4 regions of the Novosphingobium sp. 9 genome follow, and region 4 is predicted to be linked to each of the others. Evidence: riboswitches for the same ligand, from Rfam matches in the RefSeq annotation. Region 4 holds a riboswitch; each other region holds the start of a gene.

Region 1 (5,071 bases), 950 kb from region 4:
GTCGGGCCACCGCACCACAGCAGGTTGCCGGGCACTTGCGCGCGCGGCGTATCGGCAAGCTCGTCAAGCACCGGACTGTCGAGCATCCGGTCACGCACGCCTTCCGGCCCGCTCTGCGCAAGAATCACGCCCGGCGGATGGGCCAGCACCTGCTCCAGCGGCACGAAGTCGGCCTGTGTAAAACCTGCGGCGGTCGCGGCATTGGAAAAGCCGGTACGCTCCATCAGCTCGGAAATCAGGGTATCGCTGCCCGCAACGATGCCGCCGGTCTCCCACATCAAGGCAGGGACCTTGCGAGAACCCGCAGGCGGCGCGGCCGCCGCGAGCGCACGATCGATGCGCGCGACCAGTGCCTGGCCGCGCGCGCGGTTGCCGGCGACATCCGCCAGCATCCGCACCTGTGCTTCTGACTGCGCCACACTGGACGCAATGGGAACCGTCACGACCTTTATCCCCAATCCCTCAAGCGCCGTACGGGTGGACGGCGCAAGGAAGGAACTCGCGACCACCACATCGGGCTGCATCGCGATAACTTCCTCGACCGAATTTCCGATGGCGGGATAGCGCCTCGCTATCGCCAGGTCCATCGAACTCGACGCCGGATCGGCACTATAATCGGAAATTGCGCGCAACTGGCCGGGTACGGTCACTTCGGCAAGGATCGCATCGGTGCAGGGATTGATAGAAACGATTGCAGGATAGGCCTTGGCGCGCGGCGGCACGGGTTCGCGGAACCAGTATCCGAACAGCCCGCCACCAAGGCATGCTGCGACGGCAAGCCCCAGCGACAGGCGCAGCACGCGCGCCCGCCGCCGGTCGTGCGCCTCCCCCGGCGCGAGGCGAAGGGAGGCGTCAGGATCACATCGTCACGCGGATGCCGCCGAACACCGAGCGTCCGGCCGTGCCATAATCGGTGACAAGCTCGTACTTCACGTCGGTCACGTTCTCGACCCGAGCAAAGACTTCCACCTTGTCGGTGATCGGCATGGAGGCGCGGATCGTGCCGGTCGCCCAGCCGTCGATCTGCGTGGTATTGGCTGCATCGTTCCAGCTGTCGCTGACCATGCGCAGATCGCCGCCCAGCTTGAGGCCGTGCAGCGGGCTGGTCCAGTCGAGCGAGAGCGTGAGCGCATTGCGCGGACGACGCGCGAGGTCGAGGCTCTCGTTCGCATCGCCCGAGGTGCGGTTGACCGATTTGGTATAGGTGTAGACCGCCTGGGCATGGAGCGCCGGCGAGACCTGCGCGCCCAGCTCCAGTTCCGCACCCGTCGCGCGCGCCTTACCGACATTGGCATAGAGGCCATAGGGGCGCGCTTCGCACTGCTCGTCACCCACGCACGAAACGAAGTCGATCAGGTTGCGGGTATCGCGGCGGAAGCCGGTCAGCGCGAAGTAGAGCGGGCCGTTGCGGTCGCCATATTCGATCCCGGCATCGTAGGACCGGCTGCGCTCGGCCTTGAGCGAGGTATCGCCGTAGTTCGAATAGAGCTGGTAAAGCGACGGGGCCTTGAAGCCCTCGCCATACGAAGCGATCACGCGCCACTGGCCCACAACCGCAACGGAACCGTTGGCCCCGAAGGTCCAGGCGCCGCCGAAGCGCGAATGGTCGTCATAGCGGACGCCCGCCGCCAGATTCACGATCTGCGAGTACCAGCCGAGCAGCGCATGGGCGCTGGAGAGGTTGGCGTGATGGCGCGCATCGTCGCTCTCGTCCATGCGCGACCATTCGTGATCGGCCCCGAAGTCCAGACGCAGGTCGCGCCAGGCGTTCCAGCTGCCGGTCAGTTCGGCGCGGCGGCTCTGGCCATGGGTGAAGTAGCAGCTGTCCGAACCGCAATAGTTGTAGCTCTCGCCATAATAGCGGCGGCGGGTGTCCGACAGCTGGTAGGCGACGCCGAGGCTCAGCGTGTCGCCGGTCCAGTCGAGCGCACCGCGACCGCCGATCTCGCGGGTTTTCTGGTAATCGTCGGTATCGTCGAAGGTGATGTAGCTGGGCGCGGGATAACCATCGATATCGAGCTTGCCCTGCGTGTAACGTCCGGCGAGGCTGGCGGTGAGGCCCGGCATCAGCTCGACATGGCCATGGCCGCCCACGCGCCACTGGTGGAAACCGTCATCCTCGGTGCCGATGGCGGCCTGCGAGATGCCGTCGGTGCGGGTATAGCCGCCGTCGAGCGTGACGCCGTAGGTATCGCCGGACACGCCAGCGCTCATCTGCCCGTCGAAGCTGTTGCGCGAGCCATATTCCGCGCGCGCCTCGACGCCGTTGACATCGCGCGAGGTCACGTTGAGCACGCCGCCGATGGCATCCGAGCCCCAGACCACCGAATTCGAACCGCGCAGCAGTTCGATCTTGCCGATCGAGCCGGTCATCAGGTTGCCGAAATCGTAGCCGCCACCGGTCGCCGCGACGTCCGCCACGCGGATGCCGTCGACCATGACCAGAACCTGCTGCGAATTGGCGCCGCGCACGAACAGGCTGGTCGCCGAACCGAGGCCGCCGTTGCTGGCAATCGTCACACCGGGCAGGCGCTGCAGCACGCGGGTGATGTCGGGGCCCTGCACGCTGTCGATCTCGTCGGCGCCGATCACGTCGATGGGCTGGCCCGCCTTGTCGACATTGGTGGCGCTGCCGGTGGCGAGCACGGTGATGTGATCGTCGCGCACGGCATCGGCCGTGGTGATCGCGGCGTTGTCATCCTGCGCGAAAGCAGGCGCAGCGGCAGACAGGCCCAGCGCAGTGCCGAGCAGCAAAAGGGTCTTCACGTAATAGTCCTCCAAACCTGAACGAATATGCCGTTCATGGCGGAGGCCGCACGCGGGTGCTTTGCCCGGCGCGTGCCCGCTGCATCTCCGGAACTCCCCGTCCGGCGCGGAACGACCGTCATCGGCAGGTCTCCTGGCTCCCGGATCATCGTCGCGCCTGCCGCCTTCCCGGATCGAGGGACGATCCAGTGGCCGAATGGAAGCGCGGGCTCCCCGGTCACAGTTGCGGGGACAGCGCGGGCCTTGGGGACCGATCCCCGCACCCGCTTCCCTCTTAGTCCGCGTGCCTCCCCCCTGAAAGGCGACCCGCGAAAACCCATGACGTGACATGCGCGTTACCGCCCGCCCCGGAATCTGGCAAGCGCGGGCGTGCCTTGCGAGGCTCTCGTTAAGACCTTTGCGCGTATAGCGCGGCCATAAAGCGACACTGTGCAGCTTCGGGACAGGCCGCTGCGCGCAGATGCGCAGGCGCTCCCGAACGCGTATAGGGCGTGCAGACAGCGCGAACAGAAAGCAAAGCGCAAAGAGCAGACGTGACGACCCATTGGCTCCCTCCCGGCCTCGCGCGCAGCGCGTCGCCCGCAAGGATGCTCCCCGAGGCTGACGGCGCCCCTGCCGAAACGCCGGCATGGGAGCCGCGCCCGCGCGACTTCGCGGGACGGGTGGTTCGCGGCACCGGGCGCCGTCGTCAGCGCATCGTGCGCCGCCGCTGGTCGCTGGCAAGCGCCGCGCTCGCGCTTGTGGCGATCCCCGCCTTCGCCGCGCCCGGTGACTGGCAGCCCTTCCGCCTACCCGCCGCCGAGGACGACAGCCGGCAGGTCACGCCGATGCCGTTCGAGACCGCCGCAGGCTCGTTCCCCGGCGCGGCCTTCTATTACCTCGACCTTGCCCCGCCGACACCGCAGATCGGCGACGGCATCCATTCCGATGCAGACCTCGGCGATGGCCTGCCTGGCAGCACCGGCCCGGCGGCACGCTCGATGATTATCGACGATACGCCGCTCGATCACATGCGCGCGCTCCAGTGCCTGACGCAGGCGGTCTATTACGAAGCCGCGAGCGAGCCCGATGCCGGGCAGCGCGCAGTGGCGCAGGTCGTGCTCAACCGCGTGGCGCACCCCGCCTTCCCCAACACCGTGTGCGGCGTGGTCTATCAGGGCGCGACGAGAGCGGGCGGCGGCTGCCAGTTCACCTTCACCTGCGACGGCTCCTTGTCACGCAAACCGATGGCGCTGTTCTGGGACCGCGCCCGCGCCGTGGCCGCTGCCGCGCTGGCGGGCTACGTCTACGCCCCGATCGGCCTCGCCACGCATTATCATACGGTCCAGGTGCATCCCTACTGGGCGGACAGCCTGCATTACCTCGAAACCATCGGCGCGCACCGCTTCTACGCGCTGCAAGGCCCGGCAGGCGGCGCTGCAACCTTTCGCTTCGTCTATCACGGCGGAGAGCCGCTGCCGGTGCCCGGACGGATGGAGACGCCCGCCCAGCAGGCCGCCGATACGCTGGCCTCCGATCCCGTTGCCCTGCAGAAGGCCTATGCCGCGATGGCGCCTGCGCCCGCAGCTTCGGCCAGCCCGGTCGCGATGACGACACCCGCCCCGTCCTCCACACCGCCCTCCCCGCTCTACTCCAGCGAAGTGCGCGCCCGCGGCGGCGAAGATCTGTACCGCGCGCAGAACCTGCCGCAGACCACCGGCGTAAAGGACGAATACGCCAATTCCGGCCGCTGGATCGCCCAACCGGGACAATAGCACCCGACTGCGCTTTCCTTCCGAACAGTTGCGCGCGGGTCGGATCGACGCATGGGCGACTCATCTCATCGCAAGCGCGAGAGGCTGGCAAGATTTGGTCAACCATCCCCATGCAGGAAGGCTTAGCGCCTCCCGCGCTACTGAGGGGTTCAACGGGGCCAATCACAGACAACCGGCCATAAACGATCGGCCGCAAGACAGGGTACGCGACGCCATGACCATCCGCTTCTCCCCCGCCTTCGGTGGGGCAAGTCCGGCTATTGCCCGGACCCTGTGCGGCAGTGCGCCCCTCAACGGCGCCAACGACAATGCCGTCCGGCACGCTGCGATGCCGCGCAAGCCTGACGCGTCTCCAGTTCCCTTGGCCCTGATCGATCCGCAGGTCGAACGCGCCCTGCGCCATTTCGCCGACCACGGCCTTGCTGCCGCGCGCATTGCCCGCGAGCGTGCCGAAGCCGCCCGCCGCGACGGCGACGAGGCACGCTCGGACCACTGGATCGACATCTGCCGCCAGCTCGACCGCCGCGCCGCCCGCGGATTCGCCCGCGCCT
Region 2 (5,071 bases), on a different replicon from region 4:
CGTCATGCGCATCGTGCGTTCGGGCAGGCGATGCTCCAGCAGCGCGACCAGCGCGCCGGCAAGGCCCATCACCGAGACCCACAGCAGCATCGAGCCCTCGTGGTTGCCCCAGGTCGAGGCAAGCCGGAAGATCAGCGGCTTGTCCGCGCTCGAATCGCTGGCGACCAGCGCCACCGAGAGGTCCGTCTGAACGAAGCACCAGGCAAGGCAGGCAAAGGCCGCCAGCACCAGCACCCCCTGCACGACCGCTGCCGGACGGGCGAGCGCGCCGAAGGCTGCACTCTCCTCATTGTCACCGCCCCGCGCCGACAGCACGCCCGCCAGCAGTTGCAGCAGCGCCAGCGCGGCGGCCATCCACAGGGCAGCAAGGCCCAGTTCGGCGATCATTGCGTGTGTTCCACGAGGTCGTGTGCCTCCTTCGCGCTCATGCTCGCCATCTCGCGCGGCACGTACTTCTCGTCATGCTTGGCCAGCAGTTGCGTCGCCACGAACAGGTCATGACCTGCTGCTCCCGCCTCCATATGCCCTTGCGCCACGACGCCCGATCCCTCGACGAACAGCGAAGGCACGATGCCGGTGAAGCGCACGGGTACCCGCACCTTGCCGTCGGTCACATCGAAGGCCACCGTCACGCCATCGGCCAGCGTGTGCAGCGAGCCGCGCCGCACCATGCCGCCAAGGCGAACCTCCTGATCGGGCTTGGGCGGATGGGCAAGGATCTCTGCCGGAAGATAGAAATAGCTCGCCTCGCTGCGCAGCGCCCAGGCCGCCAGCAGCCCTGCCCCCAGCAGCGCCGCGATCGCCAGCAACACCAGCACCATGCGCTGGTTGCGCGCCTTCAGAGCCGATACCCGCATCAGCGACGGCGCTTGATCTTGTCGCGGCGCGCCTCGGCCCGCTTCATCGTCCACAGCGACCAGGCGACCAGCGCGATCGTCGCGCCCAGCGCCACGCCATAGGCGGCGATCACATAGGGCCAAGCATCGAAGGCCGCGCGCATCAGGCCGCCTCCTCGCCCAGCGCCATGCGGCGCAGGCGCGCATCGGCCTGCCGGTCCGCCAGGATCGCGCGCATCCGCGCCAGCACGCAGGCTGCAAAGATCAGTGTGAAGCCCAGCGTCGCTGCGAACAGCGGATAGAGAAAGATCGGCGCGATGGCCGACTTGCCCAGCGTGATGCTGGGCGGCTGATGCTGGCTGTTCCACCAGATCACCGAATAGTGGATGATCGGCAGGTTCACCGTGCCCACCAGCCCGAACAGGGCAGGCGCCAGCGGCGGCTCACCGCCCACCGACGCCTCATCGCTCGCCCGCGCCAGCGCAATCCACGCAAGGTAAAGCAGCAGCAGCACCAGCATACTGGTCAGCCGACCGTCCCACACCCACCAGGCACCCCACGCCGGACGCCCCCACAACGAGCCCGTCGCCAGACACACGGCGGTAAACACCGCCCCCGGCACCGCGCAGGCCCGCGCCGCCACCGGTGCCAGCGGATGGCGCCATACGACCTGCGAAAAACTCCCCGCCGCAATCCCCGACCACCCCGCCATGCCCAGCCACGCCGCAGGCACATGCAGGAAAATGATCCGCACCGTGTCCCCCTGAAGCCGCTCCGGCGGAACACAAAACAGCCCGAACACCAACGCCCCGCCCGCCAGCACGACACCGCCGATCAGGCACACCGGCAGCAAAACCCGCGCCAGACGCAAAAAACGAGCCGGATTCGCCAAACCGTGCATGCCGGAAGCTCTAGGGGCGGAACTCATCAACGATCTCGATTAATTCTTGCAGGCGTGAAGACGTCATTCACGCCTATCACTTCCCTCGCGCGTGTCGCGGAAAAACTGCGCGGGCCTTCATGGACACAGCGGTCATTCCAGACGAAACGGAGCCCTCCGAAATGTCCGGAAGACTCCGACTGTTCGTAAGATCAGGGCTGGAAAACAGAACTGCCAGCCTCAACCCTGCCAACCTTTATGCCGTGCGCCTGGCTGTTCGGCGCTGCCCCCTGCGGATCGCGAAGAAGGAAAGCGCTGCATCGGTGGATTGCACAATGCCGGTTGCCAGACCGATCCCCACGATCTAGCAAGCGAGCGCCTGCGGTTCATCCGCAGGCATGATCGCGCCGGTGCCCCGAAAGGGGCTTAATAGGGAACGCGGTGAGGATGGCCCCGGCCATCCGAATCCGGGGCTGTCCCTGCAACTGTAAGCGGTGAGCGAGATGCACATGCGCGGACGGGCGACATACCCCCGAGCCGCCAGCCACTGGGCCGGACGCTAAATCCTGCGAGGCCCGGGAAGGCCGTGTTTCGAGCGATGACCCGCGAGCCAGGAGACCTGCCGGCGTTCGGTCGCTCTTGCCTGGGTCCAGGGGATGGCCAGGGCACGGTACTATCCGTCTGAGCGACGACACGTGTGCGGTAGGAACCGCATGGACGGTCGTGCCGGTCGCAAAGGGGCGTCCGGCGGGCACGGCTGTCGCCGTCGTGGGTGCCGACTTTGTCGCTGCCGTGCGCGCGGAGGGTTCCTGCCGGTTCGCCAGACGCCGGGGACTATCCAATGCTGTTTTCCAAGACCCGTCTCGCGCTTTCGGGCGCTGTTCTGCTGCCTGCTTTCGGCGCGACGCTGCCGGCGCTCGCGCAAACCGAGCCGCAGGATACTTCTGCCGAAAATATCCTCGTTCTGGGTGCGAAGGACCGCACCACGCTGACCACGCCCAACGGCACCGGCAGCCGGTTGAACCTCACCCCGTTGCAGACCCCCGCCAGCATTGCCGTGCTCGATGGGGACACCGTACGCGCCCGTGGCGACATGTCGATCGCCGAGGCTGAATCGCGCGCGCCGGGCATCACCAGCGTCGCCAATCTCGGTAACGGCGGCACCGCGCTCGCCGCGCGCGGCTTCAGCGGTCAGGGCTCGGTCCTGCAACTGGTGGACGGCGTGCGCCTCTATCCCGGCGCGGGCACCATCACTTTCCCCACCGATCCGTGGATGGTCCAGCAGATCGACGTGCTCTCCGGCCCCGCCTCGGTGCTCTATGGGCAGGCCGCGCTGGGCGGTGCAGTCAACGTAGTGATGCGCGCGCCCGATGCGCAGAAGACCGAGGGCCAGGCCGAGATCGGCTATGGCTCGCAGAACACCTTCCACGCCGCCGCCGGGATCGGCGGGCCACTCGCGGATCAACTGTCCTACCGCGTCGATGCCAGCTATCGCCGCTCGGACGGCTATGTCGATCGCGGCGGATCGCACAGCCTCGCGCTGTCTGGCGCGCTGCGCTGGGCACCGAGCGACCGCCTGACCGTGACCCTGCGTGACGACTGGGGCGACAATCATCCCTCCAAATACTTCGGCACCCCGCTGATCGACGGCAAGCTCGATACCGCAATCCGCCATCGCAACTACAACGTGGACGATGCCAGCGTGTGGTTCCACGACAACCGCACCACCCTGCGGGTGGACTGGCACCCGTCCAACACGCTGACCTTCTCCAACACCGCTTATCGCCTGACGACGAAGCGGCACTGGCAGGATCTGGAAAGCTACTGCTGGGTCGGCGCCGACGGCTTCTGCCCCAATGGCTACAATGCACAGGCCGCGACACCGGGCACGATCTATCGCACCGACAATTTCGGCATCGACCATGACCAGACCCAGTGGGGCGATCAGGGCAGCATGACGCTGCAAACCCCGCTGACGGCAGGCCTGTCGAACACGCTGGTTACAGGGTTCGACGTCAACACCATCGGCTTCACCCACGGCAACGATTTCGGATCGGACGTGCAGGTGAGCGAGGTCGATCCCTACGCTTTCGATCCCGGTCAGTTCCTCGACACACAGGGTATCGCGCCGCGCTATCGCACCCGCACCAACGAATACGCGATCTTCGCCGAGGACCGGCTGGCGCTGGTGAGCATCTCTCAGTGGTCGGCGGCGTGCGCTATGAACACGATCAGGTGAAGCGCTGGACGATTGCCTATACGAATGACGGCAGCCGCAGCGATACCTTCGTGCTCGACAAGCGGCTGCACAACACCACATGGCGCGTGGGCAGCGTCTATCAGCCGATCTCCACCGTCTCGCTCTATGCCCAGTACGCCACCGGTGTCGATCCTTTGGGAACGCTGACGACCTATTCCACCGATCAGGTCGCCTTCAGCAATGCCACCGGCGATCAGGTGGAAGTGGGTGCCAAGGCCAGCTTCCTGAACGGCCACGGCACCGCGACGCTGGCCGCCTATCGCATCGTCAAGAAGCACCTGCTGGCCCAGCAGACGCTGACCAGCCCGATCGAGCAGGTCGGCCAGCGTTCGGCAAAGGGGATCGAGGCGTCGGTCTCGCTGGACCTGCCGCGCGGCTTCGGGATCGATGCCAACGGCTCGGTGCTGGATGCCCGCTTCGACGATTTCGTTTCGGGCGGGGTCAGCTACACCGGGAACACGCCGCCCAACGTGCCCGAACGCATGGCCAACCTGTGGCTGCGCTGGAATGCCACACGCCAGCTTCAGGCCCGCGCGGGCCTGCGCTATGTCGGGCGGACCTATTCGGACAATGCGAACGCCTTCCGCATTCCCGGTTACGCCACCGTCGATACGACGCTGTCCTGGGCACTGACGCCCAAGCTGGCGCTGGACCTGCGCGTCTACAACCTGCTCGACAAGGCGTACGCGATGACGAGCTACAACGACGAGCAGTGGATTCTGGGGCGTCCGCGCTCGGTGGACGTGACGCTTCGTGCGGGCTTCTGATCCCCTCGTGCGCCGGTCTTTCGGAAGGAAGACCGGCGCAGTTCGCGGCCTCGTCACCGACAAGGCGGTGCGGCGGTGGGTAATGCTGATCCATCGCTGGATCGGCATTGCCGCCTGCCTGCTGTTTGCGATGTGGTTCGCCTCGGGGCTGGTGATGCTCTACGTCCCCTACCCAGCCTTTCGGCGTCGCAGAAGGCCGCAGGCGCTCAGCCGATCGACGCGCGGCTGATCGATGTGCCGCCGCCCGTCATGACCATGCCGCAGTCGCTGCGGCTGGAAATGCGCGACGGCATACCGGTGTGGCGGATCGAGGGTTGGGACGGGACAT
Region 3 (5,071 bases), 400 kb from region 4:
GGCTGATCGCCGAGGCCCAGCAGGAGGCCAGCGAAGGCGCCGTGCAGCTGCGCGGCAAGCTGCGGCTCGCGTTTCCCGCCGCGATGGGCCGCATGTGGCTGGCTGCGATGCTGCCCGATTTCCTCGCGCGCTATCCCGATCTGGAGGTCGAGGTCGACTATGCCGAGCGTTTCGTCGATCTGGTGGCCGAGGGCTATGATGCGGCGGTGCGGGTCGGCGTGCTGGCCGACAACCGGCTGATCGCACGGCGGCTTTGCGACCACCGCCGTATCCTCTGCGCCTCGCCCGGCTACCTCGAACGCCGGGGCATACCACAGGCGCCCGCCGAAATCGCCGCCCATGCCTGCCTCGGTTTCACGGGCTATGCCTCGTATCCGGAATGGCGCCTGTCTGACGGGAAGCGGCGCGAAACCGTGGAAGTGCGCGGCGCCCTGCGTGCCAACGATACCGCCGCGCTGCTCGAAGCGGCGCGTGCGGATGTCGGCATTCTGGGGGTCGGCGAATGTATCGTCGCCCGCGATCTGGCGGCAGGAACGCTTGTGCGTGTGCTGCCCGAATGGAGCTTCGACACAGAGGCCGGCATCCATATCGTGCGCCCCTCGGCCCGTCTGGCTCCGGCACGAACCACGGCTTTCGCCGAATGGATCATCGAACGGTTCACGCCCGCGCCGCCGTGGGATGCCCGACTTTCCGGCGAAGGCTGAGGACGCGGGGCAAAGGAAGAGAGGCGCAAGGGGGGGCATCGCGACTTTCCAGGGAAAAGCGGGAAAGTCCGCGCCCTTGCGCCCGAATTGCGCCTACGGCAATGCAAACAATTGCAGGACAATCCTGCATCTGTTGCAGCAATGGGGCGTTTTTCTACCCTTCTGCGTCGAGTCCGCTCCAGCGATAGACCGCATAACTGACCAGCCAGCAGACCACGAACACCGCGATAATGACGAAGCCCAGCGTGTTGAACTGGCCCGACAGCGCCGAAGCCCCGGACCAGACACCACCCGTCAGCCCGAACTTTTCCGACAGCAGCGCCGCCGTCTCGATCGAGCCGATCACCAGCGCGATCAGTGCCGAGATCGAGGTAATGACGATATTGTAGTAGAGCTTGCGGATCGGCTTCACGAAGGCCCACTCGTAAGCGCCCAGCATGATGACGCCATCGGCGGTGTCGACCAGCGCCATGCCCACCGCGAACAGCACCGGGAAAACCAGCACCGTACCCAGCGAAATCCCGTCCGCCGCATGCGCGCCGGACAGTCCCAGGATCGCCACTTCGGTTGCAGTGTCGAAGCCGAGGCCGAACAGGAAGCCCAGCGGCGCCATGTGCCAGGCATGGTTCACCAGCCGGAACACCGGGCGCAGGATACGCGCGATCAGCCCGCGTCCCGCAAGCAACATGTCGAGGTCGTCCTCTTCATAGCTGCCGCCGCGTCGCACCTGCTGGAAACGCTGCCAGACGCCGCGCAGGATCGCCAGATTCATGATCGCGATCACGAACAGGAACGTCGCTGAAACGATCGTGGCGATCACCCCGCCCGATTGCCCGACAGCCTTGAAATCCTCGATGGAACTGGCTGCCAATGCGATCGTGGTCGCCGCGATCAGGACGATGGCGGAATGCCCGATCGCGAACCACAGCCCCACCGTGACCGGGCGCTGGGCGTCCTGCATGAGCTTGCGGGTAACGTTGTCGATCGCCGCGATATGATCGGCATCGACGGCGTGGCGCAGGCCCAGACTCCAGGCGAGCAGCGCCGTGCCGAGCATGACCGGGCTGTGATGGAACACGCTGAAAGCCCAGCCCCAGACCAACAGATTGACGCCTGCCAGCACGGCGAACAGCAGCGTGATACGCCCTCGCAGCGAAACGGAAGGAGGATAGGAACTTGCGACCATGGCGAAACGGGAACCTCTGTCGGCGTCAGCGAACCTGACAGGGGCCTGCCGCAAGCGGTCGACGCGAGACATGCCGGACGGACGCCAGCCTGCGTCCGGCCCTGCCCGGCCGATGCGGCCCCTGCCGCACGTTGCGTCGCTCAGACGGAAGCGTTCCGTGCCTTGGCCATCCCCTGGACCCGGGCAAGAGCGACCGGACGCCGGCAGGTCTCCTGGCTCACGGGTCAAGGCTCGATGCAAGGCCTTCCCGAGCCTCGCACGATTTAGCGTCCGACCCAGTGGCTGGCGGCTCGGGGGGTTCTCGCCCGTCCGCGCATATGCATCTCGCTCACCGCTTACAGTTGCAGGGACAGCTGCGGAATGGGGCACGCGAAAGGCGCCCGCACCGCATTCCCTATTAAGCCTCTTGTCGAAGCACCGGCGCGATCCTGTCCAATGCTGACGTTACCGCCAATATCGAACCTGATCGTACCTATGGTGCCGTATCAATCCGTGCAAGCACCTTGCAGCGAAACCGAAAGGTCGCGCGTCACAAAACTGATATTGACTTGCAGAAGCTATTTCACATAGCGGGCCAACGCGCGGGCGTATAAAAACTGTTTGCAAGGGAATGTACGAATGAAGAGGGTTCTGACCGCCTTGGCCACCGGCGTCGCGACGTGCGCGCTGACCGTCACGGCCCATGCCGATGATGCTGCGGCAACAAGCGACACCGCCAAGAAATCCGAAGAATCGATCGTCGTGACGGCTCCTGCCACCCAGGACATCTCTTCGGCCACCGGCCTCCCCCTCACGATCGCCGAAACACCGCAGGCGGTGACGATCGTAAACCAGCAGCAGATCAAGGACTTCTCGCTGCGCAACGTAAACGACCTGCTCGACCAGGTGCCGGGCGTCAATGTGGAGCGGGCAGAAACGGACCGCACGCAATACGATTCGCGCGGCTTCACCATCACCAACTTCCAGGTCGATGGTGTCGGCATGCCTCTGCTCTCGGGCGGCATCGCCTACGGCAGCCTCGACACCGCGCTGTACGATCGCGTCGAAGTGGTACGCGGCGCCAATGGCATGATGACCGGCGTCGGCAACCCCTCCGCCACCGTGAACTATGTGCGCAAGCGCCCTACCGACACCTTCCAGGCCTCCGTCACCGGCTATCTCGGCTCGTTCGACGATCATCGTGTCGAGGCCGACATTTCCGGCCCGCTCAACTCTTCGGGCACACTGCGCGCCCGTGTGGTCGGCGCGCATGAAGACAGCGATTCCTACCTCGATTACTACCACGTAAACCGCAACGTGATCGGCGCCGTAGTCGCGTGGGACGTGACACCGGATCTCACCGCCACTGCCGGTTACAGCCGCCAGCAGAATAACGCCGATGGCGTGATGTGGGGCACATTGCCGATGACTTATTCGGACGGCAGCCAGATCAGCTACAAGCGCTCGGCCTCCACCGCCGCGCCATGGACCTACTGGAACACCCGCAACCAGAGCGCATTCGCCGAACTGAAGTACAATCTCGGCAACGACTGGTCGGTGAAAGGCACCTACACTTTCAACCGCATCCAGTACAAATCCAAGCTGCTCTACGCCTACGGCTACCCCGATCCGGATACCGGCCTCGGCATCTCGGGCATGACCGGGATCTACCCAACGGACTACAAGCAGGACATTTACAACCTAGACGCATCGGGACCGTTCCAGCTGTTCGGACGCCAGCACCAGTTGGCCTTCGGCGTTTCGACCGGTCGCAACAGCGGGCATGAATACGAAGGCTTTTCGGATACCTATCCCGATTATCCGGCGGTATCCGAAATCGGCAACGTCACCATTCCGGAACCGGACGACTATCCTACGCCCGTCCTTCAGGCCCGCACGATCGACCGCATCACCCGCGTCTATGGCGCCATCCACTGGAATATCACGGATCGCCTGACCGCCATCACCGGGGCTTCGGCCACCTGGCTCAAGTCCACCGGCGACAGCTATGGCGTGGATGAAGCGCGCAAGAACAGCAAGGTCACACCTTATGTCGGCGCGCTCTACGACATCACGCACAATGTGAAACTCTATGCCAGCTACACGGGTATCTTCAATCCGCAGAGCGAGGTCAACGCTGGCAACCAGCGCCTTGCGCCTGCGACCGGCAGCAGCATCGAGGCCGGTGTGAAGAGCGAGTGGTTCGGCGGCAAGCTCTATGCCACGGCCGCCCTGTTCCGTGCGCACCAGAAGAATCTGGCCGAAGCAGCCGGCACCTTTGGCGACGATGATGTCGGCCCGGCCGGCGGCACATACTACGTCGGCCAAACCACCACGTCGAAGGGCTTCGAGGTCGAAATCGCCGGCAAGATCACACCGAACTGGACTGTGGGCGGCGGCTATACCGGGTTCACTCTCAAGACTCCCGACGGCGAGCGCGCGTTCACCTATATCCCGAACCGCACGCTCAAGCTCAACACCACCTACACCATCCCGCAGTTGAACGACCTCAAGTTCGGCGCGAACCTGCGCTGGCAGGACGCGACCCACATTGATGACAGCACCGTGCAGGATGCAGAAGGGAACGACGCCGTTGTCCGCCAGGGCCACTATGCCGTACTCGATCTGATGGCCGGGATGACCGTGACCAAGGGCATCAAGGCCCAGATCGTCGTCGATAACGTGACTGACAAGAAGTACCTGAACAGCCTTGCCTGGGGACAGGCCTATTACGCCGCACCGCGCACCGTGATGGGCTCGATCACCTTCAGCTACTGATCCTTCAGTTCTGAAAAATGCGAAAAGGCGGCCCTCCCTAAAGGAAGGCCGCCTTTTTCCATATCTTCTTCAAGCTGTGCTCATGACATGATCGACCGGAACCATCCTCATCCCAAGGAAGTTTCGACAATCACATTACTGAAGGAGATGGCGCACCCGACAGGATTCGAACCTGTGGCCTCTGCCTTCGGAGGGCAGCGCTCTATCCAGCTGAGCTACGGGTGCAGTGCAAGGGCGACTAGCAGAGCCTTTTCAGACTGACCAGAGCCAATCGACTCTTGCACAGAACACATAATTTACACCTTTACCTCTTTTACGGTTGAGCAAGCACCGAGGCGCATCTTCAGCGTCATGAACGCTCCTTCCTTTGGCACCGCGGGCACAACCGGAACCGGCCAGCACCTTCCCCGCCCCTGGCCAGGGC
Region 4 (5,071 bases):
GCTTCAATCGCTATACCGGCGGTGGCGAGTACGGCTTCCATATCGACGGCGCGGTCATGAACCTGGGCGATGGCGAGCACTTGCGCTCGGACGTGTCGTGCACCGTGTTCCTCAACGATCCCGACGAATACGAGGGTGGCCGTCTGGTGATCAGCGATACCTACGGCGAACACCGCGTGGCCCACCGCGCAGGCGACGCGGTGATCTATCCGTCGTCCAGCCTGCACCGCGTGGAGCCGGTGACGAAAGGCGCGCGCCTTGCCTCGTTCTTCTGGGTCCAGAGCCTCGTGCGCGACGATGCCCAGCGCCGCATGCTGTTCGAGCAGGACACTTCGATCCAGAAGCTGACGATGGACGGCGCCGATGCGGATGCGATCCTGCAACTCACCTGCGTCTACCACAACCTGCTACGGCTATGGTCTGATACCTGAGGTCAGCGCTTCGAAATTTCGCTTCGACAAGACGAAATTCGCCTCGACGAGGCAGGGGCAATCGGCTAATCGCCGTCTCCTTCCGATGGCTGGCCTGCATCAGCGGCCCAGCCGGACCGGCCGAAACCGGCCCGGATGCGGGTGTAGCTCAATGGTAGAGCAGCAGCTTCCCAAGCTGAATACGAGGGTTCGATTCCCTTCACCCGCTCCATTTTCCTGATATTTCAATAGATTGACTGACGTTGGGCGCTTGTTGGTCGCTTGTGTCGTGGCTATCGCCCGTTCGCGCCTTGCGAGCAGGAACAGGCAAGAAATCGCCTGCTTCCGACATTCATCTTCGCGCGTCTGCGGCGCAAGGATAGCAGGGTTCCCGAGAGATCGGGCCTTCCTGCTCTGCAAGATGAAAGAGGTTCATTCCATGTCCGAACGCAAGATCGCCATCGTTACTGGCGGTAGCCGGGGTATCGGCCGCAACACCGTGCAATGCCTCGCCGCGCGCGGCGTCGCGACGATCCTGACCTACAATGCCAACCGGGAAGCCGCCGAGGAGGCCGTGGCGCTGGCCGAGGCGGCTGGGGCGCTCGCACTGGCGCTGCCGCTCGATGTAGGCGATGCCGCCTCGTTCGCGGACTTCGCGGGCAAGGTCGGTAAGGCTCTGGCCGCATGGGGCGCCGAGCGGTTCGACTATCTGGCGAATATCGCGGGCACATCGTCCGCCGCGAAGCTGGAGAGCATCACCGAAGCCGAGATGGACGCACTCTACCGGGTCCACCTGAAAGGCCCGATGTTCCTGACGCAGGCGCTGCTGCCGCTGCTGAACGACGGCGGGCGGATCGTGAACATTTCCTCGGGGCTGGCGCGGGTGCCGTTTGTCGGACGTATCGGATATGGCCCAATCAAGGCGGCGGTCGAGGCGCTGACCCGCAATATGGCGGCGGAACTGGGCGATCGCGGCATCGTCGTGAACACCGTGGCGCCCGGCGCTATCGCCACTGATTTCAGCGGCGGCGTGGTGCGCGACAATCCCGAGGTCAACAAGATGGTCGCCGCGCACACCATGCTGGGCCGCGCCGGGACGCCGGAAGACGTGGGGCCGGTGATCGCCGCGCTGCTCTGCGATCCGCTGGGCTGGATCAATGCCGAGCGGATCGAAGTGGCGGGCGGCATGAAGGGGTAAGAGATCGTTTGAAAAATGCCTGCGGGGCATTTTTAGGCGGCACCGGCCCGCGCCCCCACCCTACCACCCGCAGGATACTACCGTTGGGTGGTAGGGTGGGGGCGTGGGCCGGTGCCGCAAAATTCGCGTTCTGCGAATTTTCAAGCGAACTCTGAGAGATCGTTTCAAGAGATTGCGCATCGGGCGGGCCGAAGCGGATTGGCATTCGCGTCGGCCTCGTCTATCCGGGCGTTCGGAGAGCGGGCTCGCCCGCGCTCCGAACAGATCGCGCCGGTGCCCCGACAAGGGGCTTAATCGGGAATGCGGTGCGGAAGTTCGCTTCCAAATCCGCGGCTGTCCCTGCAACTGTAAGCGGATAGCGCGATGCACAGGCTCTCCTTGAGGGGGCGGCCACTGGACCCGCGCGGAACATCTCCGCGCATCCGGGAAGGCGTGCATCAAGCTGTGACCCGCGAGCCAGGAGACCTGCCGGCGCCCCGGTCGCTCTTGCCCAGGTCCAGGGGATGGCCTTGGCACGGTGAAGTTTTCCGTCTGAGCGACGAAACGGTGCGGCTGGGGCTGCACGGTTGCGTGGTCACGGGTGCCTGTCGCGCCCGCCCGTCGTCGCGCGCCGGTCGGAAGCAAGGCTCCCGGCAAGTCCCGCTGCGTGTCTCGCTCAAGGCGCGCGGGAAACTGTTGCCATGTCCGCTTTCGGATCGCCTGCCGCCGCATCTGCCTCTACCGATCTTGCCAAGGTGCCGGTCACCATCGTCACCGGGTTCCTCGGCGCGGGCAAGACCACGCTCATCAGCCACCTGATCCGCAATGCAGGCGGGCGTCGTCTGGCCGTGGTGGTCAACGAGTTCGGCACGATGGGCGTCGACGGCGACATCATCCAGTCCTGCGCGATCCCCGATTGCCCGGTGGAGAACATCGTCGAGCTCGCCAACGGCTGCATCTGCTGCACCGTGGCGGACGATTTCATCCCGACCATCGAGACGCTGCTGGCGCTGGAGCCGCGCCCTGATCATATCCTGATCGAGACGTCCGGCCTCGCGCTGCCCAAGCCGCTGCTCAAGGCGTTCGACTGGCCGGCGATCCGCAGCCGCATCACCGTAGACGGCGTGCTGGCGCTGGCCGATGCCGAGGCGGTCGCCGCCGGGCGGTTCGCGCCCGATCTCGAAGCGCTGGACGCTCAGCGCGCTGCCGATCCGGGGATCGATCACGAGACGCCGCTGTCCGAAGTGTTCGAAGACCAGCTCGCCTGCGCCGATATCGTGCTGCTGACGAAGGTCGATCTGGCGGGGCCAGAGGGCGTGGCCGCCGCGCGCACGGTGATTGCGGCCGAAATGCCGCGCGAGGTGCCGGTGATCGAACTGGCCGAAGGGGCGATCGACCCGCGCGTGATCCTCGGCCTCGAAGCGGCTGCCGAGGATGACCTCGCCGCGCGCCCCTCGCACCACGATGGCGAGGACGAGCACGAGCATGACGATTTCGACAGCGTGGTCATCACAGGGGGCGAGATCGCCGATCCCGAAGACCTCACCCGCCGCATCGAGGCGCTGGCGCGCGATCGCAATATCCTGCGCGTGAAGGGCCATGTCGCGGTGGCGGGCAAGCCGATGCGGCTGCTGGTGCAGGCGGTCGGCGCGCGGGTGCGCCAGCAGTACGACCGTCGCTGGGAGGCAGGCGAGCCGCGCGTCACCCGGCTGGTCGCGATTGCCGAGCGTGCCGATATCGATGCCGAAGCGATCCGCGCCGCGCTGATCGACTGAGCGGGGGTCCGGCAAGGCGAGCAGGCCGATGCACGTCATCTTCCGCGAAACGCACGGGATGGAGGAAACCGCCATCCCGCAGGATCTGGGGCAGGCGCCTGCGGATCTCGTGGTGCTGTCGTTCTCCGACAGCGACCTCGGCGCCTTCGCGGGCGGCTGGCACGCGGCGCGCGATGCCGACCCGGATTTCCCGACGCTGCGGCTGGCGAACCTTGCCGCGCTGCTGCATCCCTTGTCGGTCGATACCTATGTCGAGCGCACGCTGGAGGGCGCGAAGGCGATCCTCGTCCGGCTGATCGGTGGGGCGCCGTACTGGCGCTACGGCCTGCAACAGCTGGAACTGCTCGCCCGCCGTCGCGGGATCGCGCTGGCGGTGCTGCCGGGGGATGGGCAGCATGATGCGCGACTGGAAAGCGCCTCCACTCTGCCGCCCGAGGTGCTGGCGGACCTGTCCCGCCGTTGCGAGGCAGGCGGCGCGGATGCGGCGCGCGGGGCGCTGACGCTGCTGGCGCGCATCGGCGCCGGGTATCGCGGCGAGGTGCCGGAGTGTGTGCCGCTGCCGCTGGCCGGTGGCTGGCATCCGCAGTCCGGGCCGTGCGATCCCGACGATGTGGTGCCTGACGATGTGGCGTCTGACGGGCGTCCGCTCGCGTTGATCCTGTTCTACCGCGCCTATCTGGCCGCGCACGATGTCGATCCTTTCGCGACGCTGCACGCGGCGTTCGAGGCGCGGGGCTTCCGTACGCTCTCGCTTTATGTGCCCTCGCTGAAGGAGCCCACGGCGCGCGCGCAGGTCGAGCGCTGGATCGCGCGCCTGAAGCCCGCCGCCATCGTCAACGCCACCGCCTTTTCCGCGCGCGACGAGACCGGGCATTCGCCGCTCGACGCTGCGGGCGTGCCGGTGTTCCAGATCGCGCTGGCGACCGCCCCGCGCGAAGGCTGGGCAGGCAGCACACGCGGGCTTTCCGCCGCCGATCTTGCCATGCATGTCGTCCTGCCCGAGATCGACGGACGCCTGTTCGCAGGCGTCGCCAGCTTCAAGCAGGCGGGCGAGCATGACGCCGACCTCGGCCTCGCGCGCAGCATCCACCGTGCCGAGCCGGAGCGGATCGCCGCCATCGTCGCGCGCGTTGCCGCTGCCGTCGATCTCGCGCGCACGCCGCCATCGGCGCGCAAGCTGGCGCTGGTGCTCTCGACCTATCCCGGCAAGGCGCAGCAGATGGCACATGCCGTCGGCCTCGATGCGCTGGCCTCCGCCGAGGCGGTGCTGCACGATCTGGCCGAGGTCGGATACGACACGCATCCGGCGGGCGATCTCGCCACGGCACTTCAGACCCAGACCATAACCTGGCCGCTCGCCGCTTACCGTGCTGCGCTGGAAGGCCTCGATCCCGTGCTGAGGGACGAACTCTTCGCCGTCTGGGGCCAACCGGAGACCGATCCGGCGGTGCAGGGTGAGCGTATTCACTTTGCCGCCATTGCCTGCGGCAGCGTCACCCTCGCGCTCCAGCCTGAGCGGGGCGATGTGGCCGCGCGCGACGAGGATTATCACGACACCACCCGCTGCCCGCGCCACGGCTATGTCGCGTTCTACCTGTGGTTGCGTGCGCAGGGGCTTCAGGCGCTGATCCACATGGGCGCGCACGGCACGCTCGAATGGCTGCCGGGCAAGGCGGTGGCGCTGTCGGGCGCCTGCTGGCCCGAGGCGC

What was found. Region 4 has a riboswitch for cobalamin ahead of cobW (cobalamin biosynthesis protein CobW). Riboswitches for the same ligand answer to the same signal wherever they lie in the genome.
Region 1: it holds a riboswitch for cobalamin, as region 4 does, so the genes downstream of both, CI805_RS06090 (TonB-dependent receptor plug domain-containing protein) here and cobW (cobalamin biosynthesis protein CobW) in region 4, are expected to answer to the same signal.
Region 2: it holds a riboswitch for cobalamin, as region 4 does, so the genes downstream of both, CI805_RS19430 (TonB-dependent siderophore receptor) here and cobW (cobalamin biosynthesis protein CobW) in region 4, are expected to answer to the same signal.
Region 3: it holds a riboswitch for cobalamin, as region 4 does, so the genes downstream of both, CI805_RS03245 (HoxN/HupN/NixA family nickel/cobalt transporter) here and cobW (cobalamin biosynthesis protein CobW) in region 4, are expected to answer to the same signal.

Annotation. Positions count from the first base shown of each region.
Region 1 is NZ_CP022707.1:1,205,435-1,210,505, reverse strand. It holds gene CI805_RS06095 (ABC transporter substrate-binding protein) at 1-800, opposite strand, end outside; gene CI805_RS06090 (TonB-dependent receptor plug domain-containing protein) at 859-2,766, opposite strand; cobalamin riboswitch at 2,872-3,101, opposite strand; gene CI805_RS06085 (cell wall hydrolase) at 3,300-4,520, shown strand; gene CI805_RS06080 (hypothetical protein) at 4,735-5,071, shown strand, end outside.
Region 2 is NZ_CP022708.1:1,062,993-1,068,063, forward strand. It holds gene CI805_RS19410 (heme lyase CcmF/NrfE family subunit) at 1-387, opposite strand, end outside; gene ccmE (cytochrome c maturation protein CcmE) at 384-857, opposite strand; gene ccmD (heme exporter protein CcmD) at 857-1,000, opposite strand; gene ccmC (heme ABC transporter permease CcmC) at 1,000-1,737, opposite strand; cobalamin riboswitch at 2,108-2,358, shown strand; gene CI805_RS19430 (TonB-dependent siderophore receptor) at 2,558-3,955, shown strand; gene CI805_RS19435 (TonB-dependent receptor) at 3,931-4,743, shown strand; gene CI805_RS19440 (hypothetical protein) at 4,751-4,972, shown strand; gene CI805_RS19445 (hypothetical protein) at 4,993-5,071, shown strand, end outside.
Region 3 is NZ_CP022707.1:654,180-659,250, reverse strand. It holds gene CI805_RS03250 (LysR family transcriptional regulator) at 1-704, shown strand, start outside; gene CI805_RS03245 (HoxN/HupN/NixA family nickel/cobalt transporter) at 859-1,890, opposite strand; cobalamin riboswitch at 2,075-2,327, opposite strand; gene CI805_RS03240 (TonB-dependent siderophore receptor) at 2,509-4,647, shown strand; tRNA gene CI805_RS03235 (tRNA-Arg) at 4,796-4,872, opposite strand.
Region 4 is NZ_CP022707.1:257,296-262,366, reverse strand. It holds gene CI805_RS01280 (Fe2+-dependent dioxygenase) at 1-431, shown strand, start outside; tRNA gene CI805_RS01275 (tRNA-Gly) at 569-642, shown strand; gene CI805_RS01270 (SDR family oxidoreductase) at 850-1,608, shown strand; cobalamin riboswitch at 1,863-2,096, shown strand; gene cobW (cobalamin biosynthesis protein CobW) at 2,289-3,362, shown strand; gene cobN (cobaltochelatase subunit CobN) at 3,391-5,071, shown strand, end outside.